One region of the Bacillus sp. FJAT-42376 genome, then DNA from elsewhere that is predicted to be linked to it. Evidence: a T-box and tRNA genes for the amino acid it is inferred to sense, from the RefSeq annotation. Region 1 holds a T-box; the other regions hold tRNA genes.
What was found. A T-box is a leader RNA that pairs with one kind of tRNA and senses whether it is charged. The one in region 1 lies ahead of CEF21_RS01205 (arginine--tRNA ligase), so its partner is inferred to be a tRNA-Arg.
Positions count from the first base shown of each region.

Region 2: it has a tRNA-Arg gene. The T-box ahead of CEF21_RS01205 (arginine--tRNA ligase) is inferred to sense a tRNA for this amino acid. The anticodon was not compared.
Region 3: it has a tRNA-Arg gene. The T-box ahead of CEF21_RS01205 (arginine--tRNA ligase) is inferred to sense a tRNA for this amino acid. The anticodon was not compared.
Region 4: it has a tRNA-Arg gene. The T-box ahead of CEF21_RS01205 (arginine--tRNA ligase) is inferred to sense a tRNA for this amino acid. The anticodon was not compared.

Region 1 covers NZ_CP033906.1:251,809-256,021, reverse strand. Annotated here, with positions in the region: gene CEF21_RS01210 (2OG-Fe(II) oxygenase) at 1-413, opposite strand, end outside; gene CEF21_RS01205 (arginine--tRNA ligase) at 680-2,530, opposite strand; T-box leader at 2,570-2,788, opposite strand; gene CEF21_RS01200 (YehS family protein) at 2,952-3,437, shown strand; gene CEF21_RS01195 (M48 family metallopeptidase) at 3,452-4,159, shown strand; gene rluF (23S rRNA pseudouridine(2604) synthase RluF) at 4,209-4,213, opposite strand, start outside.
Region 2 covers NZ_CP033906.1:3,936,210-3,940,422, reverse strand. Annotated here, with positions in the region: gene whiA (DNA-binding protein WhiA) at 1-61, shown strand, start outside; gene CEF21_RS19830 (HPr family phosphocarrier protein) at 141-398, shown strand; gene clpP (ATP-dependent Clp endopeptidase proteolytic subunit ClpP) at 437-1,042, opposite strand; gene CEF21_RS19820 (DUF2164 domain-containing protein) at 1,354-1,611, shown strand; tRNA gene CEF21_RS19815 (tRNA-Arg) at 1,893-1,971, shown strand; gene yvfG (protein YvfG) at 2,362-2,586, opposite strand; gene rpoN (RNA polymerase factor sigma-54) at 2,663-3,997, shown strand; gene CEF21_RS19800 (glutaredoxin family protein) at 3,990-4,213, shown strand, end outside.
Region 3 covers NZ_CP033906.1:1,793,318-1,797,530, forward strand. Annotated here, with positions in the region: gene CEF21_RS09080 (betaine/proline/choline family ABC transporter ATP-binding protein) at 1-715, opposite strand, end outside; gene CEF21_RS09085 (AbrB/MazE/SpoVT family DNA-binding domain-containing protein) at 1,120-1,404, shown strand; tRNA gene CEF21_RS09090 (tRNA-Arg) at 1,592-1,665, opposite strand; gene CEF21_RS09095 (metal-dependent hydrolase) at 1,779-2,408, shown strand; gene CEF21_RS09100 (GNAT family N-acetyltransferase) at 2,423-2,878, shown strand; gene CEF21_RS09105 (hypothetical protein) at 3,046-3,708, shown strand; gene CEF21_RS09110 (hypothetical protein) at 3,808-4,155, shown strand.
Region 4 covers NZ_CP033906.1:3,293,084-3,297,296, reverse strand. Annotated here, with positions in the region: gene rph (ribonuclease PH) at 10-768, shown strand; gene CEF21_RS16550 (XTP/dITP diphosphatase) at 774-1,367, shown strand; gene CEF21_RS16545 (metallophosphoesterase family protein) at 1,381-1,893, shown strand; tRNA gene CEF21_RS16540 (tRNA-Arg) at 2,027-2,103, shown strand; gene ilvE (branched-chain-amino-acid transaminase) at 2,494-3,399, shown strand; T-box leader at 3,417-3,658, shown strand; gene ilvB (acetolactate synthase large subunit) at 3,773-4,213, shown strand, end outside.

The DNA.
Region 1 (4,213 bases):
GTGCTGATTCTTGGGTTCGCGGCCGTCTTAAAATAGTCGTGGTGAGCTTTGTACTCTTCTCCCGGTTTATAATTTAATATATGAAGCCCTTCTCCATGACTTGAGGGAATATTCATAATCTGGGCCACCCGTCTTTCAATCCGCGCCGTCACACCGTGTTCTGATTCCGGCAGGAACGTGCCGCTGCTCGTCCGAATCCCGCTTACATCTCTCCCTGATCCAATCTTGGAACGGTTCATGTGTTCCTTTGATAAATCAATGAGTTCTTCGCATTCCTCACTACTCAATACATTTCCGAGAATGGCGATCATTGGCTCCTCAATCCTCGCAATGATGGAAATCTCCCGGTCCTCCGTCACAATCTTTTTCCCGCTATGATTAAAAATCGATGGTTCCTTTATCAGCATTGTCATTGTTCATCAACCTCTTTAGAGCAGAATTTTAACAATAGGAAAGCGTTTTCAAAAGGGTGTAGCGTTTTAACTATGAAAAAACGACTTATTGATATGAGTTTATCATCAAGACGGACTTATATCTCTATAAATTTTTGAAGATTCGTGATTTTTCTTAAAACAATCTCTTGCTCTAATCAAAAAAATAAAAACCCGCCCTAAGAGTTCGAAGCGGGTTAAATATAGAATGGATCGTTGACTTTAAACACCTACTTGCCTTCAAACCCCTACATCCGCTCAGGTGCCGGCAGCCCGAGAACACCGAGGGCATCTCCCATGGTCACTTTAAATTGAGAGGTAAGCCATAATCTTAAGGCTTTTTGATCATTGTCCGCTCTCATGATTGGGCAGGCCGCGTAAAAGTTATTGAAAAGGGTGGCAAGTTCATGGGCATAGGTGCAGATTGTGCTGGGCGAGAGCTCGCTGCAGGCAGCTTCCAGGGTGTCCGGCCAGGCTGCAATGTGGCGGATTAAGGCATATTCTGCTTTTTCCAGATGGCTGATTTCATTTGGCTTTTTGAACCCTGTGCCGGCTTTCGTTAAAACACTTGCTGCCCGGGCGTGGGAATACATTAGGTAGACACCTGTATTTCCGGTGACTTCTGTGGCCTGCTGAATATCAAAGATGACCTCGGTCAAAAGGCTGAATCGAAGCAGATAGTAGCGGATGGAGGCCGCGGCAATCGCTCTGCTCGAGAGCCCGTTTTTCTCTGAACGGGTCTGTTCAATAATACTCTCCATGCTGTCCAGCAGTTCCGCAATTTTAATGCCGATTCCCTGTCTGCCTGACATCGCATATGACGCTTTGCCGCTTGAGATGTCGATACCGAGTTCCTTAGCAGCACGGGGACTGAGGGACACCACTCCGTAACTTACATGACGGAGCTCTTCGGCTTGTTTTGTAAACCCAAGAACTTCGAGCGCTTGCTTCACCATAGCCTGCGGATATGCCTGGCGGTAGTCGATGACATTGATGACAAGGTCGGCCTTCCCGTATGATAAACGGTTGCCAGTGGTGCTTGTCGTCCAAAGGTCTTCAGTAAAGCGCTTATACAAAAAATCGTTCTCAAGCAATCCGAATTTCCATAGATGATAGGCGATATCCTTAGCGGTATACGTTAAAATTCCGTTGGAACGAACCAAAACCTTATCCTGGTTATGCTCCAAATCATTTTCTTCATTTTCAGCCGAGGGCTGCTTCAATACCCAGCATCCTTTAAGCTTCCCGGACGTTTCAAGGTGAAATAGCTCCGTTTGTTTCAGTAAATGAAATGCGGAAGCCCAAAATCCCTGCCTTACAATATGGCTTTCCCATACGAGCAGGTCATAGCATATGCCAAACTCATTCATTTCTTCAAGATGCTCACGCACAATCCGCTCCGCAACAAGAGAACCGATCCACGCTAGATTATCTTTGCCTTCTTCAATGGCATGGAGGACGGTCGTCCGCTCCTCCAGAAGGGGCGGATTCTCCTCATACTCTTCATTGACCTTTGAGTAAATGTCCCAGCAAAAGTCTCCAAATCGGGAGTGTTCCTTTTTCTCAGGGATGTTCAAAATGCCTACAACTGTATCTGCCAGCTGATTCCCTAAATCATCAATATAGTTGTGCACCTCGACCTCAAAGCCCTTTCTTTTCAGCAGGCGGACGAGGACATCGCCGATACATGAATTACGGAGGTGACCGATATGTGCGGACTTATTCGGATTGATCGATGTATGCTCAATCACGGCTTTTTGACCTGTCATCACAGGCAGGGCGAAGTCGTTGTTAGCCCAATGGTTCCAATCTATATACAAATTGATAAACCCGGGTGGAGCAATGTCAATTTTGCTAATCAGCTGATCCGTGCTGCTTTCCTCTTCCAGCTGCGTTTTCAGCATGCCGGCAATTTCAATAGGCGCCTTGCGCAGAGATTTGCCAAGCTGCATGGCAATATTGGTGGAATAATCTCCATGCTCCAAGTGGGCTGGCTGCTCAATATGAATCTTGATTTCCCCGTTATATACGAGGCCAAGCTTTTTAAAAAGGCTTTGAACGGTGTTCTCGATTCGGCTTTCAAATACTTTACTGATCATTTCATCCCTCCTCCAAAATAAAAAAGCCTCCGTCTCTGTATAAGAGACGAAGGCTTAAGCATTCGCGGTACCACTCTTGTTGTTAAACATCTGTTTAACCACTCAATAAAATAACGGTTTTTAGCCGTGGCCTCCTACTGTATGAGTTCAGAAGCCATTCTCGTGGGTCCGTTTCCCTGTTAACCCCTGTACCGGCTTACACCGCCCCGGCTCGCTTTGACATCAGTTAACAGATACTCTCCCAGTCCTGGAATATCATTATATTTTGTATTAGTATATCCAAATTGAAGAAAATGTCAATCCTGTTTCGTAAGGGTCTCTATAAAACTTATTCTTATCGTGTTAGACTAATGATTTAAAGAATAAAAATAAACGATGGACGGTTCTGCTTAAAGTCCGCAAACAGGAGATAGCCATGAATATGGATAATAATGATCGTCTAATACGATTACGATATGCACTTGATTTGAGAAATTCCGAGGTGGAAGAGATTTTTGGATACGGCGGCGTTGAGGTTTCCAGAGAAGATGTAAGAAAAATCCTCACAAAATCCAATGAGGATGATGTTTATGAAGAAAACGAAGACCATATCCCGTGCAGTCCGTTCATGTTCGAGTCATTTTTAAACGGCCTTATTGTATTTAAAAGAGGGAAGCAGGAGGGCCAGCCTGGAAGACCTGAAATGACACTCGGACATCCAAATAATGTGCTGTTAAAGAAAGTGAAAATCGCCTTATCCTTCACGGCAGAGGATATGCTTGAGGTATTGGAGCTTGCCGGTGTCACCGTCACAAAGGGTGAGCTGGGTGCCTTGCTGAGAAAAGAAGGCCACAAAAATTATAAAGAATGCGGGGACAAATATGCCCGTAATTTCTTAAAAGGATTAGCGATCAAATTTAGAGAATAGGAACGGCGGAAATCATGATTCATACGTATTCAGGTGAAACGATCAGCTTTGATATCCAATATAAAAAGCGCTCTTCCATCGGCATCTATGTGGATGTATATGGAAATGTGGAAGTCCAGGCTCCAAAAGGCACTCTGGATGCTGCTGTGCTGGCTGTAATAGAGGAAAAATGGAATCTGATTCAGCAAAAAGTAAAAGAGAATAAGGAGCGTCTGCTTGGTCCTCAAGTAAAGGTGTATGAAGAGGGAGAGAGCTTTCTTTATTTAGGGAAATCCTATTCCATAAAAATCCATCAAGATTTACATGCGGAGCAGGATCATGTCTCCTTTAAAGGGGAAGAGCTGCATGTAGTGGTAAGCAAGCTGGAGGAAGAAAAAATCAGGCAGGCGCTGAAGCGGTTTTATTATCAGCAGTGCAAGGGTTTGGTGGAAAAAAGAATCTCCGCCCATCAAAAACATTTTAAAACAAAGCCGCGTTCCGTCCGCATTACGGACAGCAAAACAACGTGGGGAACGTGTGATTCGGGGCTGCGGCTAACCTTTAACTGGCGGCTAGCGATGGCGCCGCCGAGGGTGATTGACTATGTGGTGGTTCACGAAATGTGCCACATGGTCCATCTGAATCACGACCGCTCCTTCTGGCGCCTTGTCGGAAAAATGATTCCGGATTATAAGGAAGATGAAGCATGGCTTGCGCGGTCCAGCTGGAAAATGACGGTTTAAAACAAAAGGATGAGCACAAGCTGTTTTAAGCTTGGCTCATCCTTTTTGTTTACC
Region 2 (4,213 bases), 570 kb from region 1:
GCGGAAGCTCGATCAAATTGCGGATCAGTTAAGAGCCGGAAAGCCGGTTTCCATGAAATAATTCAATTGGGGGATATGGTGTTTTTTTGCTTAATGGCAAAGGCACTTAACATAAAGATCAAAAGGGAGAGGGGATTCATATGGTAGAGAAGCAAGTGGAAGTCCGCCTGAAAAATGGCCTGCAAGCACGTCCTGCAGCTTTATTTGTTCAAGAAGCCAATCGATATGGCTCGGACATTTTTCTCGAAAAAGAAGGAAAAAAGGTAAACGCCAAAAGCATTATGGGATTAATGAGTCTTGCCATTGGCACAGGTTCCACAATCACGCTGATCGCAGAGGGGCATGATGAACAAGAGGCGCTTGAAGCGCTTGAGGAATATGTGCATCAGGAGATATAAAAAACGGATTGCCTGAAAAGGGCAATCCGTTTTTTTTGTTACTTCTTCTCGCTGTTATCCAAAATGTTGCGGTTCATAATTTTATCGATCAAACCGTATTCCAGTGCTCTTTCAGCTGTCATGAAGTTATCGCGGTCCGTGTCGCGGCTGATCACTTCAAGCGGCTGTCCAGTGCGGTCTGAAAGAATTTGATTCAATTTTTCACGAAGGAATAGAATGCGCTTAGCGGCAATTTCAATTTCTGTTGCTTGACCTTGAGCTCCTCCAAGAGGCTGATGGATCATAACCTCACTGTTTGGAAGGGCATAGCGCTTGCCTTTCGTGCCTGCTGCAAGAAGGAATGCACCCATTGATGCAGCCATACCGATACAGATAGTATTAACATCCGGTTTAATGAACTGCATGGTATCATAAATGGCCATACCAGCTGTAATGGATCCGCCAGGGCTATTGATGTAAATGGAAATATCCTTTTCTGGATCTTCTGCTTCAAGGAATAAAAGCTGGGCAACAACAGCGTTTGCTACATTGTCGTCAATTCCGCTCCCAAGCATAATGATTCGGTCTTTCAGCAAGCGGGAATAAATATCGTATGCACGTTCTCCGCGGTTCGTTTGCTCAATAACTGTAGGAATTAAATTCACAGTATAGCCTCCCTTTTAATATGTAATTTCCTTATGTACTATCATCATACAATTATGGTCAATAAAGGTCAAACAAAAACAACCGGCTTTTAACAGTCTATGCCGACTGTATTCATCATACCCCTTTCATAAGGATTTAAACAGCATAAACGATAGATGCCATTCACATATAGCCCATCGCTTAGAAAAGATATTATCCGGGAAGTCCGTATTTTAAAAGATAACAAATCAGACAAAAGGTTCTTCGGAATGATAAGATAAGATTCAATGAAAGCCGATTGAGGTTTCTCAAAAGGAAAGGGCGGAATCGAATGATTAAACTGAAGAAGGAAGCGAAGGCCGATATGATTTCCAAGCTGCAGGACTACCTGTACAAAGAATGGGATGAGGAAATCGGCGACCTGGCTGCTGAAATTTTTCTTGAGTACATTGGCAATGAGCTGGGGCCTTATTTTTATAACCAGGGAGTGGAAGATGCAAGGGCATTGCTGAATGAGAAGCTTCTGGATTTGGAAGAAGAATACTATTCGCTTGAAAAGCCGCTTCGGAAAAGAAAGCTTGATTCATAGGGTTTTTGTAAATGGGCTCCTGCGGATTGCCGGATCGGATGCTTAAGTGACACATGGCGCGCACTTAAGCATCCTCATAACGGGTGCCCTCGGCTTTTTGCCGTACAGTTTAATTGCCTGAATGCCATTGGAATGATAAAGAACTTCTTCGATTACTGCCTGCAGTTCCGGTGGATCATAGTTTAAACGGTTTGGAAATTTGCAAAGCTTCTCATTATCAATAATAAAGTGCTTGATTTATTGGGGTTAGTATCATATAATATTCCTTGCTGACACTTAAGGCGCTCGTAGCTCAGTTGGATAGAGCGGTGGTTTCCGGTACCACGTCTGTCGGGGGTTCGAATCCCTTCGAGCGCGCCATACATAATAAGAACAGTCCTTCTGGCTATGCTGGAGGGGCTTTTTTTGATTTGCACAGGATCTCAGAGGCATCGCCAGGTGCATACTCCGTATCCTTTTTCAGCACAAGCAGGTTAAATGACCGCTGGGAAAACCGCGGGGCTTTATGAAAACGTTATGGCGAAGATGGCCATTTAGCCCCTGCAAGCTTTATTTTGATGCAAATGTCATCCTTGAAATTGCATAAAAAACCGCCATCCCGAACCGGAAGGCGGTTAAATTGATTTTATAAGAATTATGTACACTCCAGTGCGCATAGGCACTGGCTGGAATGGACGTGTGTGCAGCAGCAGAATCACTGCTGATTTATGGATTGTACCAAATATTTTTAGATAAGAAAAGAGGAAATGTTTACTGTTGTTTTTGTTCAGCTTTAACTGTGCTGTATGCTTTGTCCAGATGCTGAATCCGCTTAAGCACTTCAGCGTTTTTTGTCAGCTGGTCCTGAACAAGCGTCGATACTACAGAACGGTAATAGCTGTTCATCGCATCTGTTTTGGCCATTTTTCCCTGATTCATTTCAATATGCTGGCGAAAATTCTGTTCGAAATAAGGAATGGAAAAAAGTTCGCTCATGAAGGATTCTCCTTTCTGATTTTTCTCCTAAAATCCCTTAGCTTCATGTAAAATGAAGGGAGGAGGTAGGACCGTTATGAAAATTAAACAAGGCTTATCACAGGAGCAGTCCTTAAAGCTTCATATGTCCCAGGAGCTGAAACAGGCACTTGCCCTTCTCCAATATAACTCAATGGAACTGGAGCGGTATATACAGGAACTGGCTCTGGATAATCCCCTAATTGAAATAAAAGAACAATCTGGTTTGAATGTATTTTACCATAGAAAAATATCAAAAAGGAAAAGCGGAGATTTCAGCATAATGGAAACTGCCAGCGCTGCTCCATATAGCTTATCTGATCACTTGCAAGAGCAGCTGAGGCTGACAGGCACGAATGGATCTATTGCTAAGGGAACAAGGCTCTTAATCGATATGCTTGATGAAAACGGTTACTTGGACGGTGATGCCGAAAATGCGCTCTGCAGTACTGGATTAACGGCGGAAGAAGCAAACCGGTGTATAGACGTTTTGCAAAGCCTGGACCCTGCAGGCATTGGGGCGAGAAGCCTGCAGGAATGTCTTTTGCTGCAAATGCAGAGGATGACAGAGAAGCCGAAAGTGGCAGAGGCGGTCATCAGGGATCATTTCAAGCTTTTTGCGGAACGGTCCTGGAAGCTTTTAAAGAAAATTTCAGGATTCAGCATGGAGGACATTCAGGATGTGTTTGATTTTACCCTCCGCCTCCAGCCAAAGCCGGGCAGCGCATTTGCGGGAGGGCAAGCCTCCTACATTATTCCGGATCTAATTGTAGAGCGTCGGGAAACTGGAATCGCGGCAGCCTGCAACGATGAAGCGGTACCCCAAATCAGAATCAGCAGAAAATATGAGAGCCTGAAAAATCAGCATGGGCAGACTGAACTGAAGAAATATTTGTCCGCTAAAGAACAGCAGGGGACATGGCTGCTGAAAACGATGGACCATCGAAAACAAACCATGGTCCAAATCATGAAACAAATTGTTGCGTTCCAAGAGGCCTTTTTTCTTTCAGGAAAACGGGAAATGCTTAAACCGCTGACATTAAACGACTTAGCTGAAGCGTCCGGATTCCATGAATCCACTGTCAGCAGAGCGATAAAAGGAAAATATGTGCAAACACCCTATGGGACGCTTGAAATGAAATCCTTCCTAGTCAATAAAATAGGATCTCTGCAGGAAACGGAACAGTCTGCAGCTGGCGCGAAGGAAATGCTGCTGCGCTTAGTAGAGAGCGAAGATAAAACATCGCCGCTATCAGACCAGATGATTGCCTCTGCTATGCTGGAAAGGCATGATTTAAAGATTTCAAGGCGAACGGTTGCCAAGTATCGCGATCAGCTGAAAATACCGCCGTCTTCTTTAAGAAGACGCTATACGGAGGCAGGGAATGATTAATTTGACCGTCTATTCAAGAGAAGGCTGCCATCTTTGTGAAGAAGCAGTTAACATCATAGCGGAACTGTGTGAGGAGATGGATGGGTCCTATACAATAGTGGACATTCAAAAAGATGATGGTCTGACTGAAAAGTACGGATTGATGATTCCGGTCATTGAAATGGACGGAAAAACCCTGGTATACGGGCAAGTAAAAAAAGATTTTTTAAGTAAGCG
Region 3 (4,213 bases), 1.5 Mb from region 1:
CTTTTCCGATAAATTCTTCGACAAATTCATTCGCTGGATTTCTTAGGATTTCATCAGGCGTCCCGACCTGGACAATTTCTCCTCCCCGAAGAATGACAATCCGGTCAGCCAGTTTAATCGCTTCATCCATATCGTGAGTAACAAACACAATCGTTTTATGTAAGGTTTTCTGAAGTTTCTTAAATTCTTCCTGAAGGGCATCCCGTGTAATGGGGTCCAGCGCCCCAAATGGCTCATCCATAAGAATCAGCGGCGGATCAGCTGCAAGTGCACGCAGCACGCCAATCCGCTGCTGCTGTCCTCCGCTCAATTCGTGAGGGTAGCGGTCAAGGTATTCAGGCCCCATATCAACGAGCTTAAGAAGCTCTTCGGCTCTGGCTCTCTTTTTATCTTCCGGCCATTTCAGCAATTTCGGTACGAGCACAATATTTTGCTGGATGGTCATATGAGGGAATAAACCGATCTGCTGGATGACGTAACCGATTTCACGTCTGAGCTGAACCGGGTCTTTATCCAGAATGTTTTCCCCTTCGATGAAAATGTCTCCCTCTGAAGGTTCAATCATCCGGTTGATCATTTTCATGGTCGTGGTTTTCCCGCATCCGCTTGGTCCGATGAAGCAGATAAATTCGCCTTTTTCGATCTCCAGATTGATTTCTTTTACTGCATGTTTTCCGCCTTTGTAAATCTTTGATACATTCGTCAGTTTTAGCAAATACCTGCACCTCCAGTTTTATACATCTGTTTTCTTTCCTTCTTTCCTGCTGTCTTATCCATTGACTGTACGATCTGCAGCCCTAATCCTTATGTATTTTAGAAGAGGATAAGAAATGGGGAGAGAATGTTGCATCAAGCCTGTTTAAAGGGAACGCTTAAAAAGTATAAAGGGTATAAGGTTTATACCCATATTGAAGGAAGGTTAAGCCTTTTTTCTTCTTTTTTCGAGGAAATTCGATATTTTCCGCTCAGACCTTTCCCGGGAAGGGGTGGGTAGAAATGGAGATTGGAAGTGTAGGCAACTTTAAAACAGCGGGAATTTAAAACCTATCATTTTACAAAAATATAAGGAAATGGTACATAATAGATATGCAAGAAATCATAAAGATTGGAGGCAAGGAAATGAAATCTACAGGAATCGTCAGAAAAGTAGATGAACTTGGACGGGTTGTCCTGCCAATCGAGTTAAGAAGAGCGCTGCATATTGAAGATAAAGATCCAATTGAAATTTTCCTGGATGATGAGAAAATTGTGCTGCAAAAGTATACCTCTCAGGACAGCTGCTTGGTTACGGGGGAAATCAGCGCGGAAAATCAGTCTTTTGCCGACGGGAAAATCATTTTGAGTCCTGAAGGTGCTCAAAAATTAGTAGAAGAACTGCAAGAGAGGATGCAAATACATGTATGATCCTGCCATCATATAAGTCCAAAACGAGTTTTTGTAGGTCCTATTAAGGCCTTATGTTGATTTTTAACACTAGTTTATTGAAGTGGAAAGCGAGCGCCTGTAACGGAAATCAGCAGCAAAGTTTAATAGAGGTTCAAAAAAAAAGCAGCCGGCAAATCCTGTGAACAGGAAAGCGGCTGCTTTTTGACGTCCCAGGCGAGATTCGAACTCACGGCCTACAGCTTAGGAGGCTGTCGCTCTATCCTGCTGAGCTACTGGGACATAGAACAACATTATAAATCAAAACATGAAGAAGGTCAAAGAAAAACCTATAGATGCGAGCGTATGTTTGCTATAATAGATGAGAATACATAACAGCTAGAATAGGCGGATGGATGATGAGAGGAAGTTCACATGCTTTTATTGGCGGCGCAGCCGGTATGGCTGTCGCATATGGCCACCATGCAGATCCGGTTGCGGCTGCTTCTTTAATTGGAATCGGGGTCCTTTCCGGGCTTGTACCGGATTTAGATGTAAACGGAAAGCTATCGAATACACTCACCTCAAGAAAGTGGATTTATGGGCTGCTCGCTCTGATGGGTGTCCTGCTCGCAAGTGACAGTGCCCTGACTGAAAGAGGGACGCAGCAGTGGCTAGGGATGGTGATTGGAGCAGGTCTGATTGCCCTGCCAAGAATTTTTATGAAAAAGAGGACCATCCTTTTAATGACTGGAGTTGTCATTGCAGGGGCAGGGATGGTTTTAAATGAGATGTGGATCATTTTGATGGGGGTTTTCATTTGTGCAGCATCGCGACAGCCTCATAGAGGAATTACACATTCCATCATCGGTTTAATTTATTTTGGTTTTATCGGTTTTTATCTGGAACAGGATTTGCAGATTCAGGGTGTATTTTATACTTCTATAGCTGGGTATGCGAGTCATCTCCTTGCCGATCTAAAAGTGCTCCCGGCGAACCGGAAGGGCGTGAAGCTCCTGCAGCCATTCTCCAAAAAAGAATTTTGATGAGGTGATAGATGATGGGCTGGGAGATTAAGAGTTTTCAGGAATTATCAGCTGAAACGCTTTACTCGATTTTAAGGGAAAGAACGCAGGTATTTGTAGTGGAACAAAATTGTCCGTATCTTGAAGTGGATGGGAAGGACTTGGCATCCTTTCACCTTTATCATGAAATAGACGGAGAGATCACTGCTTACGCAAGGCTTCTGCCCGCCGGTATCTCTTTTCCGGAGGCATCCATAGGCAGGGTTCTCGTTAAAGCGGAATACAGAGGACAAGGACTGGCCGTGATGTTAATGGAAAAAGCGCTTGAATTCATTCGGGAGGAACAAATGGAACCCGCTGTGCAAATTCAGGCTCAGGAATATTTACGGGACTTCTATGGTTCATTCGGGTTTGAGGCTGTAACGGAAACCTATTTGGAAGACGGCATTCCTCATATAGATATGATGGTCCGGTTTAAGGAGCGGCCTTAGCCCTGATTAAAGAGAAAAAATGCACACGATTTAATTTGCTGTTTTATGAAACCTATTCGGGATAGGATTCGACAAATACTATGAAAGATCTTCAATGATTTTCCTTTGCTGCATGATTTTATGGTACCATTATTTTTGTGATTTTAATTCGGGAGGTCTTATCCATCATGTACAAGCACATTATTACGCTGGGAGCCGCTTTCATGCTGATTTTTGCCGCTGGCTGCCAATCCCAGGAATCATCATCAGGCGAAAGAAAAGCAGAACCTGCCAAAACAGAGCAATCCGTTCAAGACGAGCAGGGTCAAGCGGAACAGCCGGCTAAAGAAGAGTCACCTGATCAGGGTACGGCCAAAGAAGAAGAACCTGCGAAAGAAGAGCAGGATCAAGCAGAAACAGAACCTGCAGATGAAAATGCAGGAACGGAAACAGAAGAGCCTGACCAGGGAGATACTGGAGAGGAGCAGCCCGCTCAAGAAGAAACACATTATGTCTCTCCTTTTGAAATGAGAGATGAAATTTCAATCGGATTAACAAAAGAAGAAGCCGAAAGTGTGCTTCAGAATACACAGCCGTCAGAAGTAACGACCGAGGATGGCTCCAAGGCATTCCGCTATGATTACATGCCGGCGGATGGCTATAAGCCTGCCGCAGCCGACCCGGACGTCGAAGGGATAAAAGCAGGCAAAATGGAAGCGCAGGTGTTCATCTACTATACACCTGAAAATACAGTTGAACGATTTACGATCTATCATAAAACGGACGATGGAAAAGTAATTGAGTACCGTGACGAAGGCAATGGAGAAGGAACTGAAAGTTTGATTAACTGAAAAGCAGCCGCAAACCGTTTATGGTTTGCGGTTTTTTCTTTGGACATGTTTTTCCCGCCATCCGAATAAAATAATTAAAAACAAGGAGGGGAACCGCCTGTGAGCATAAGGAAGAGTATATGGCCGGCACTTATGGCTCTGTGCATCATTGGTGCTTCTGTATATATGGGTTCCTGGGACATTCGGAATGAAAAAATTCACAGCCCGGTCCTGATCGGCGGGGATGAGGAAACGGTATCGGTCCAGGGCGTGCCGGCGGATGCTTCAGAGGATCCGTTTGACCTCGAAGACCGGCTTGTCGGGACGAAGAAAGTGGAGGACAAAGGGATCACTTATCAAGTTGAAACCTACCGGGAATTTGAAGTGTATAAAGGTCAGGATGGCACCACCGTTAAAGAAATTCCAACCTCGAACTTTAATTATTTGAGATATAGAGTAAAAGAGTAGATAGAAGGGGCTGTCTTAAAAGTTTCATTCACTTAAAACGAGACTGGGACATAAGTAT
Region 4 (4,213 bases), 1.2 Mb from region 1:
GTTTATTGGATGAGAAACGATGGAAGAACCAAAAATCAGCTTAGACCAGTGGAAATGCAAACAGAATTTATTACACATCCGGAAGGGTCTGTTTTAATTACAGTTGGAAATACAAAAGTCATCTGCAATGCGAGTATTGAGGACCGAGTGCCTCCTTTCATGAGAGGGCAGGGGAAAGGGTGGATTACGGCAGAGTACTCCATGCTCCCGAGAGCAACTGAGCAAAGAACCATAAGAGAATCTTCAAAAGGAAAAGTTTCAGGAAGAACGATGGAAATTCAGCGTTTAATCGGACGGGCTTTAAGAGCCGTTGTCGACCTGAATAAGCTTGGAGAAAGGACAATCTGGATTGACTGTGATGTGATTCAGGCAGATGGGGGAACTAGAACCGCTTCCATAACAGGAGCATTTACTGCTATGACGATTGCACTTGGCAAGCTTGTGGATAAAAATATTTTAACCGAATTGCCTGTAACAGATTTCCTTGCGGCTACTTCCGTTGGAATTGATCCTGAAAACGGTGAAATCCTGGATTTGAATTACATAGAAGACTCTTCTGCGGAAGTGGATATGAATGTCATTATGACGTCCAGAAATGAATTGGTGGAGCTGCAGGGAACAGGTGAGGAAGCAACCTTCTCAAGGAATCAGCTGAACAAACTTTTAGATCTGGCAGAAGAGGGTATACATACATTAATTGAACATCAAAAATCGGTTTTGGGTGATTGGGCCTCTCATATTGTCAAAAATCTTGAGAAAGAAGGTTGAAACAAGTGAGCCAAATCATAATTGCCACACGTAATGAAGGGAAAGCCGCAGAATTTAAATCTCTTTTTGAACCGAAAGGATTTCAGACGGTTTCGCTTAACGAGTTTCCAAATCTTCCGGACGTAGAGGAAACCGGCCATTCCTTCGAAGAAAATGCGATTCTGAAAGCTGAAACCATCTCCAGGCTTACCGGAAAGCCAGTCATTGCCGATGATTCTGGTCTCTCCATAGATTCGCTTGGAGGAGACCCTGGAATTTATTCGGCGAGGTATGCGGGGGAAGAAAAAGATGATGCCGCCAATATAAGAAAAGTATTGGAGAATATGAAAGACGTGGAGAAGGAGCAAAGAACGGGCAGGTTCAGATGTGCGCTGGCGATTGCTGCTCCAGGCAAAGAAACAAAAACCGTCGAGGGATCTGTTGAGGGACTGATCACGGAAACTCCGGCAGGAATGAATGGCTTTGGCTATGATCCGATCTTTTTGGTGAAGGACAAAGGTGTGACGATGGCAGAGCTTACACAGGCTGAAAAGAACAAAATCAGCCATCGGGCAGATGCGCTGAAAAAGCTGGAGAAGCTGATTCGAGAGTACTTCTAACGGGGGGATTGCAATGAAAGTGCTGATTATGAGCGACAGCCACGGCCTTACAGAGGAAATGGCCTTAATAATTGACCGGCATAAAAATGAGACATCCGCCGTTATCCACTGCGGGGATTCAGAACTCCAGGCAGATGATCAGGCAGTCCATTCAATGTGGATTGTAGGGGGAAACTGTGATTTTGATACAAGATATCCCGATGAACTTGTTCAAGAAGCAGGGCAGTACCGGTTCCTGATTGCCCACGGGCATCTGCACTCCGTGAAATCCACCCTTATGAATTTAAAATATAAAGCTCAGGAGACAGGAGCATCAATTGTTTGCTTCGGGCATACCCATATCGCAGGCAGCGAAATGAACGACCGCATCCTGTTTATTAATCCAGGCAGCATTCGGCTGCCGAGAGTGCGCCCTGAGAGGTCCTATGCTATAATCACCCTTGAAGATCAGCAAGCGCATGTTTTATTTTATGATTTTTCAGGAAATCCTATAAAAGAGCTGGAAAAATCCTATTCCTTTGCATAAAATATAAGAGGGAGGAAGAAATTCCTCCTTTTCCAAAAAAACTTTTGAAAAGTTATTGACTTTATTATCGAAAGAAAATATAATAAATCTTGTCGCTGATACAGAAACAACAAATCAGCTGAAACAAAATCATGTCCCAGTAGCTCAGCCGGATAGAGCATACGCCTTCTAAGCGTACGGTCGGGAGTTCGAATCTCTCCTGGGACGCCATACTATTACATACTCAACCTTCTGAAAAAATTTTTTTCAGAAGGTTTTTTGTTTTGCTGCGAAAATAAATTGTCCTCATTGTGTGATCCCCTTTCGAATCCTGTCAAAAAACCCTGTCAGAAAAAAGTACAAAAAAATTGCAAAAAAGCTTTTCCTATTATGACGCGGATGTAAGCGTATACAAATTATTTAATTAATCTAAATTATCAGTTAATTTAGAAAAAGGGTGTTGACTCTCGTCTGGAACGGGCGTAAGATAGGTTCAAACATTCAACACACGGCATTTTACAACTTTAAATCATCCATATAACGTTGTTATAGGATTTTTTTTACAACTTATTTTGTATTCGTTTAAAGCGTCTTTACATTAAAGGAAAGGTGTGACCAGGCATGAGTGATCAGTGGATCTTCTTGAACGGTGAATTTGTACGGAAGGAAGATGCCAAGATTTCTGTATACGATCACGGATTCTTGTACGGAGATGGCATATTTGAAGGAATCAGGGTATACAACGGGAACATCTTTCGAATGAAAGAGCATATGGACCGGCTTTATGAATCAGGCAAATCCATTTTGCTCAATATGCCATACAGCCAGGAAGACTTAACGAAACTTGTCATTCAGACAGTGGAAAAGAATGGACTTAGAAATGCCTACATCCGTCTCGTAGTTTCAAGAGGAGTAGGGGATCTCGGACTGGACCCTTATAAATGTCCGGCAGCGAATGTGGTCATCATTGTTGAACCGCTGGCCATTTTTCCAAAACACCTTTATGAATCTGGAATCGATATCGTTACGGTGCCTACAAGAAGAAACCGGCCGGACGTATTAAGCCCCAAGGTAAAATCATTAAACTACTTAAACAACATTCTTGTAAAGATTGAGGCACACCTTGCAAATGTGAGCGAAGCACTCATGCTGAACGATCAAGGCTACGTAGCTGAAGGATCAGCCGATAACGTCTTTATTGTTAAAAAGGGCAAGCTGCTTACGCCGCCGGGCTATATCGGGGCACTCGAAGGGATCACAAGGAATGCCATTATTGATATTGCCCATGAACTCGGCTACCAGGTTTCGGAAGAGCCCTTTACACGCCATGATGTTTATACAGCCGAAGAGGTTTTCCTCACAGGAACGGCAGCTGAAGTGATTGCCGTAGTCAAAGTGGATGGAAGAGTGATTGGAAACGGTACGCCGGGTGAGCACACGAAATATCTGCTTGAACAGTTTAGACGAAAAGTGATTGAAGAAGGCGAAAAAGTGAATCTTCCTGAAGAAAATCTTCATGTCAGCTAAAGTCTGCAAACTCATAAAGCAAAACAATGACGGGGAAAAGTAATTGTCTGAATCAGCCATCTACAGAGAGCCGGGTCGCTGGAAGCCGGTGTTGGCACGGATGATGAACTCACCTCGGAGTGCCCTTTTGAATGAAGTAGAAAGGGCCGGGTGCATCCGAAGCACTCGTTATTAAAACGAACATGATTGTTCCTGAGATGGCTGGATGGCCATGAAAAAGGGTGGTACCGCGCAGAGATCTAACCTCTTCGCCCCTTTGATCCGCTGTATACGGGTCTTATGAGGGGTGGAGAGGTTTTTATATTGCTTTACCGTTTTGCGGAGGCGCACGTTTTGGGGATGAGACGCTTTTGAAAGAAGAGGAGGCAAAAACATGAAACTGCAAGCAGAGATGGATGAGGTACAGCTCGAACAGCCTTTAAGGATGACCGGAGGCAGCATGCTGATTGAAGCGCTGAAAAGAGAAAAGGTAGAAGTGCTTTTTGGATATCCGGGAGGAGCTGTCCTTCCGCTTTACGACAAACTGTATGATTCAGGGCTGTTTCATATTCTGACGAGACATGAACAGGGTGCCATTCATGCTGCTGAGGGATATGCAAGGATTTCAGGCAGGCCCGGGGTAGTTATCGCTACTTCGGGACCCGGGGCTACAAATCTTGTAACAGGTCTTGCAGATGCCATGATTGACTCGCTTCCACTCGTGGTTTTTACCGGGCAGGTAGCCTCAACGGTTATCGGATCCGATGCCTTTCAGGAAGCGGATGTCCTCGGAATCACCATGCCGATCACTAAACACAGTGTCCAGGTGAGGCAT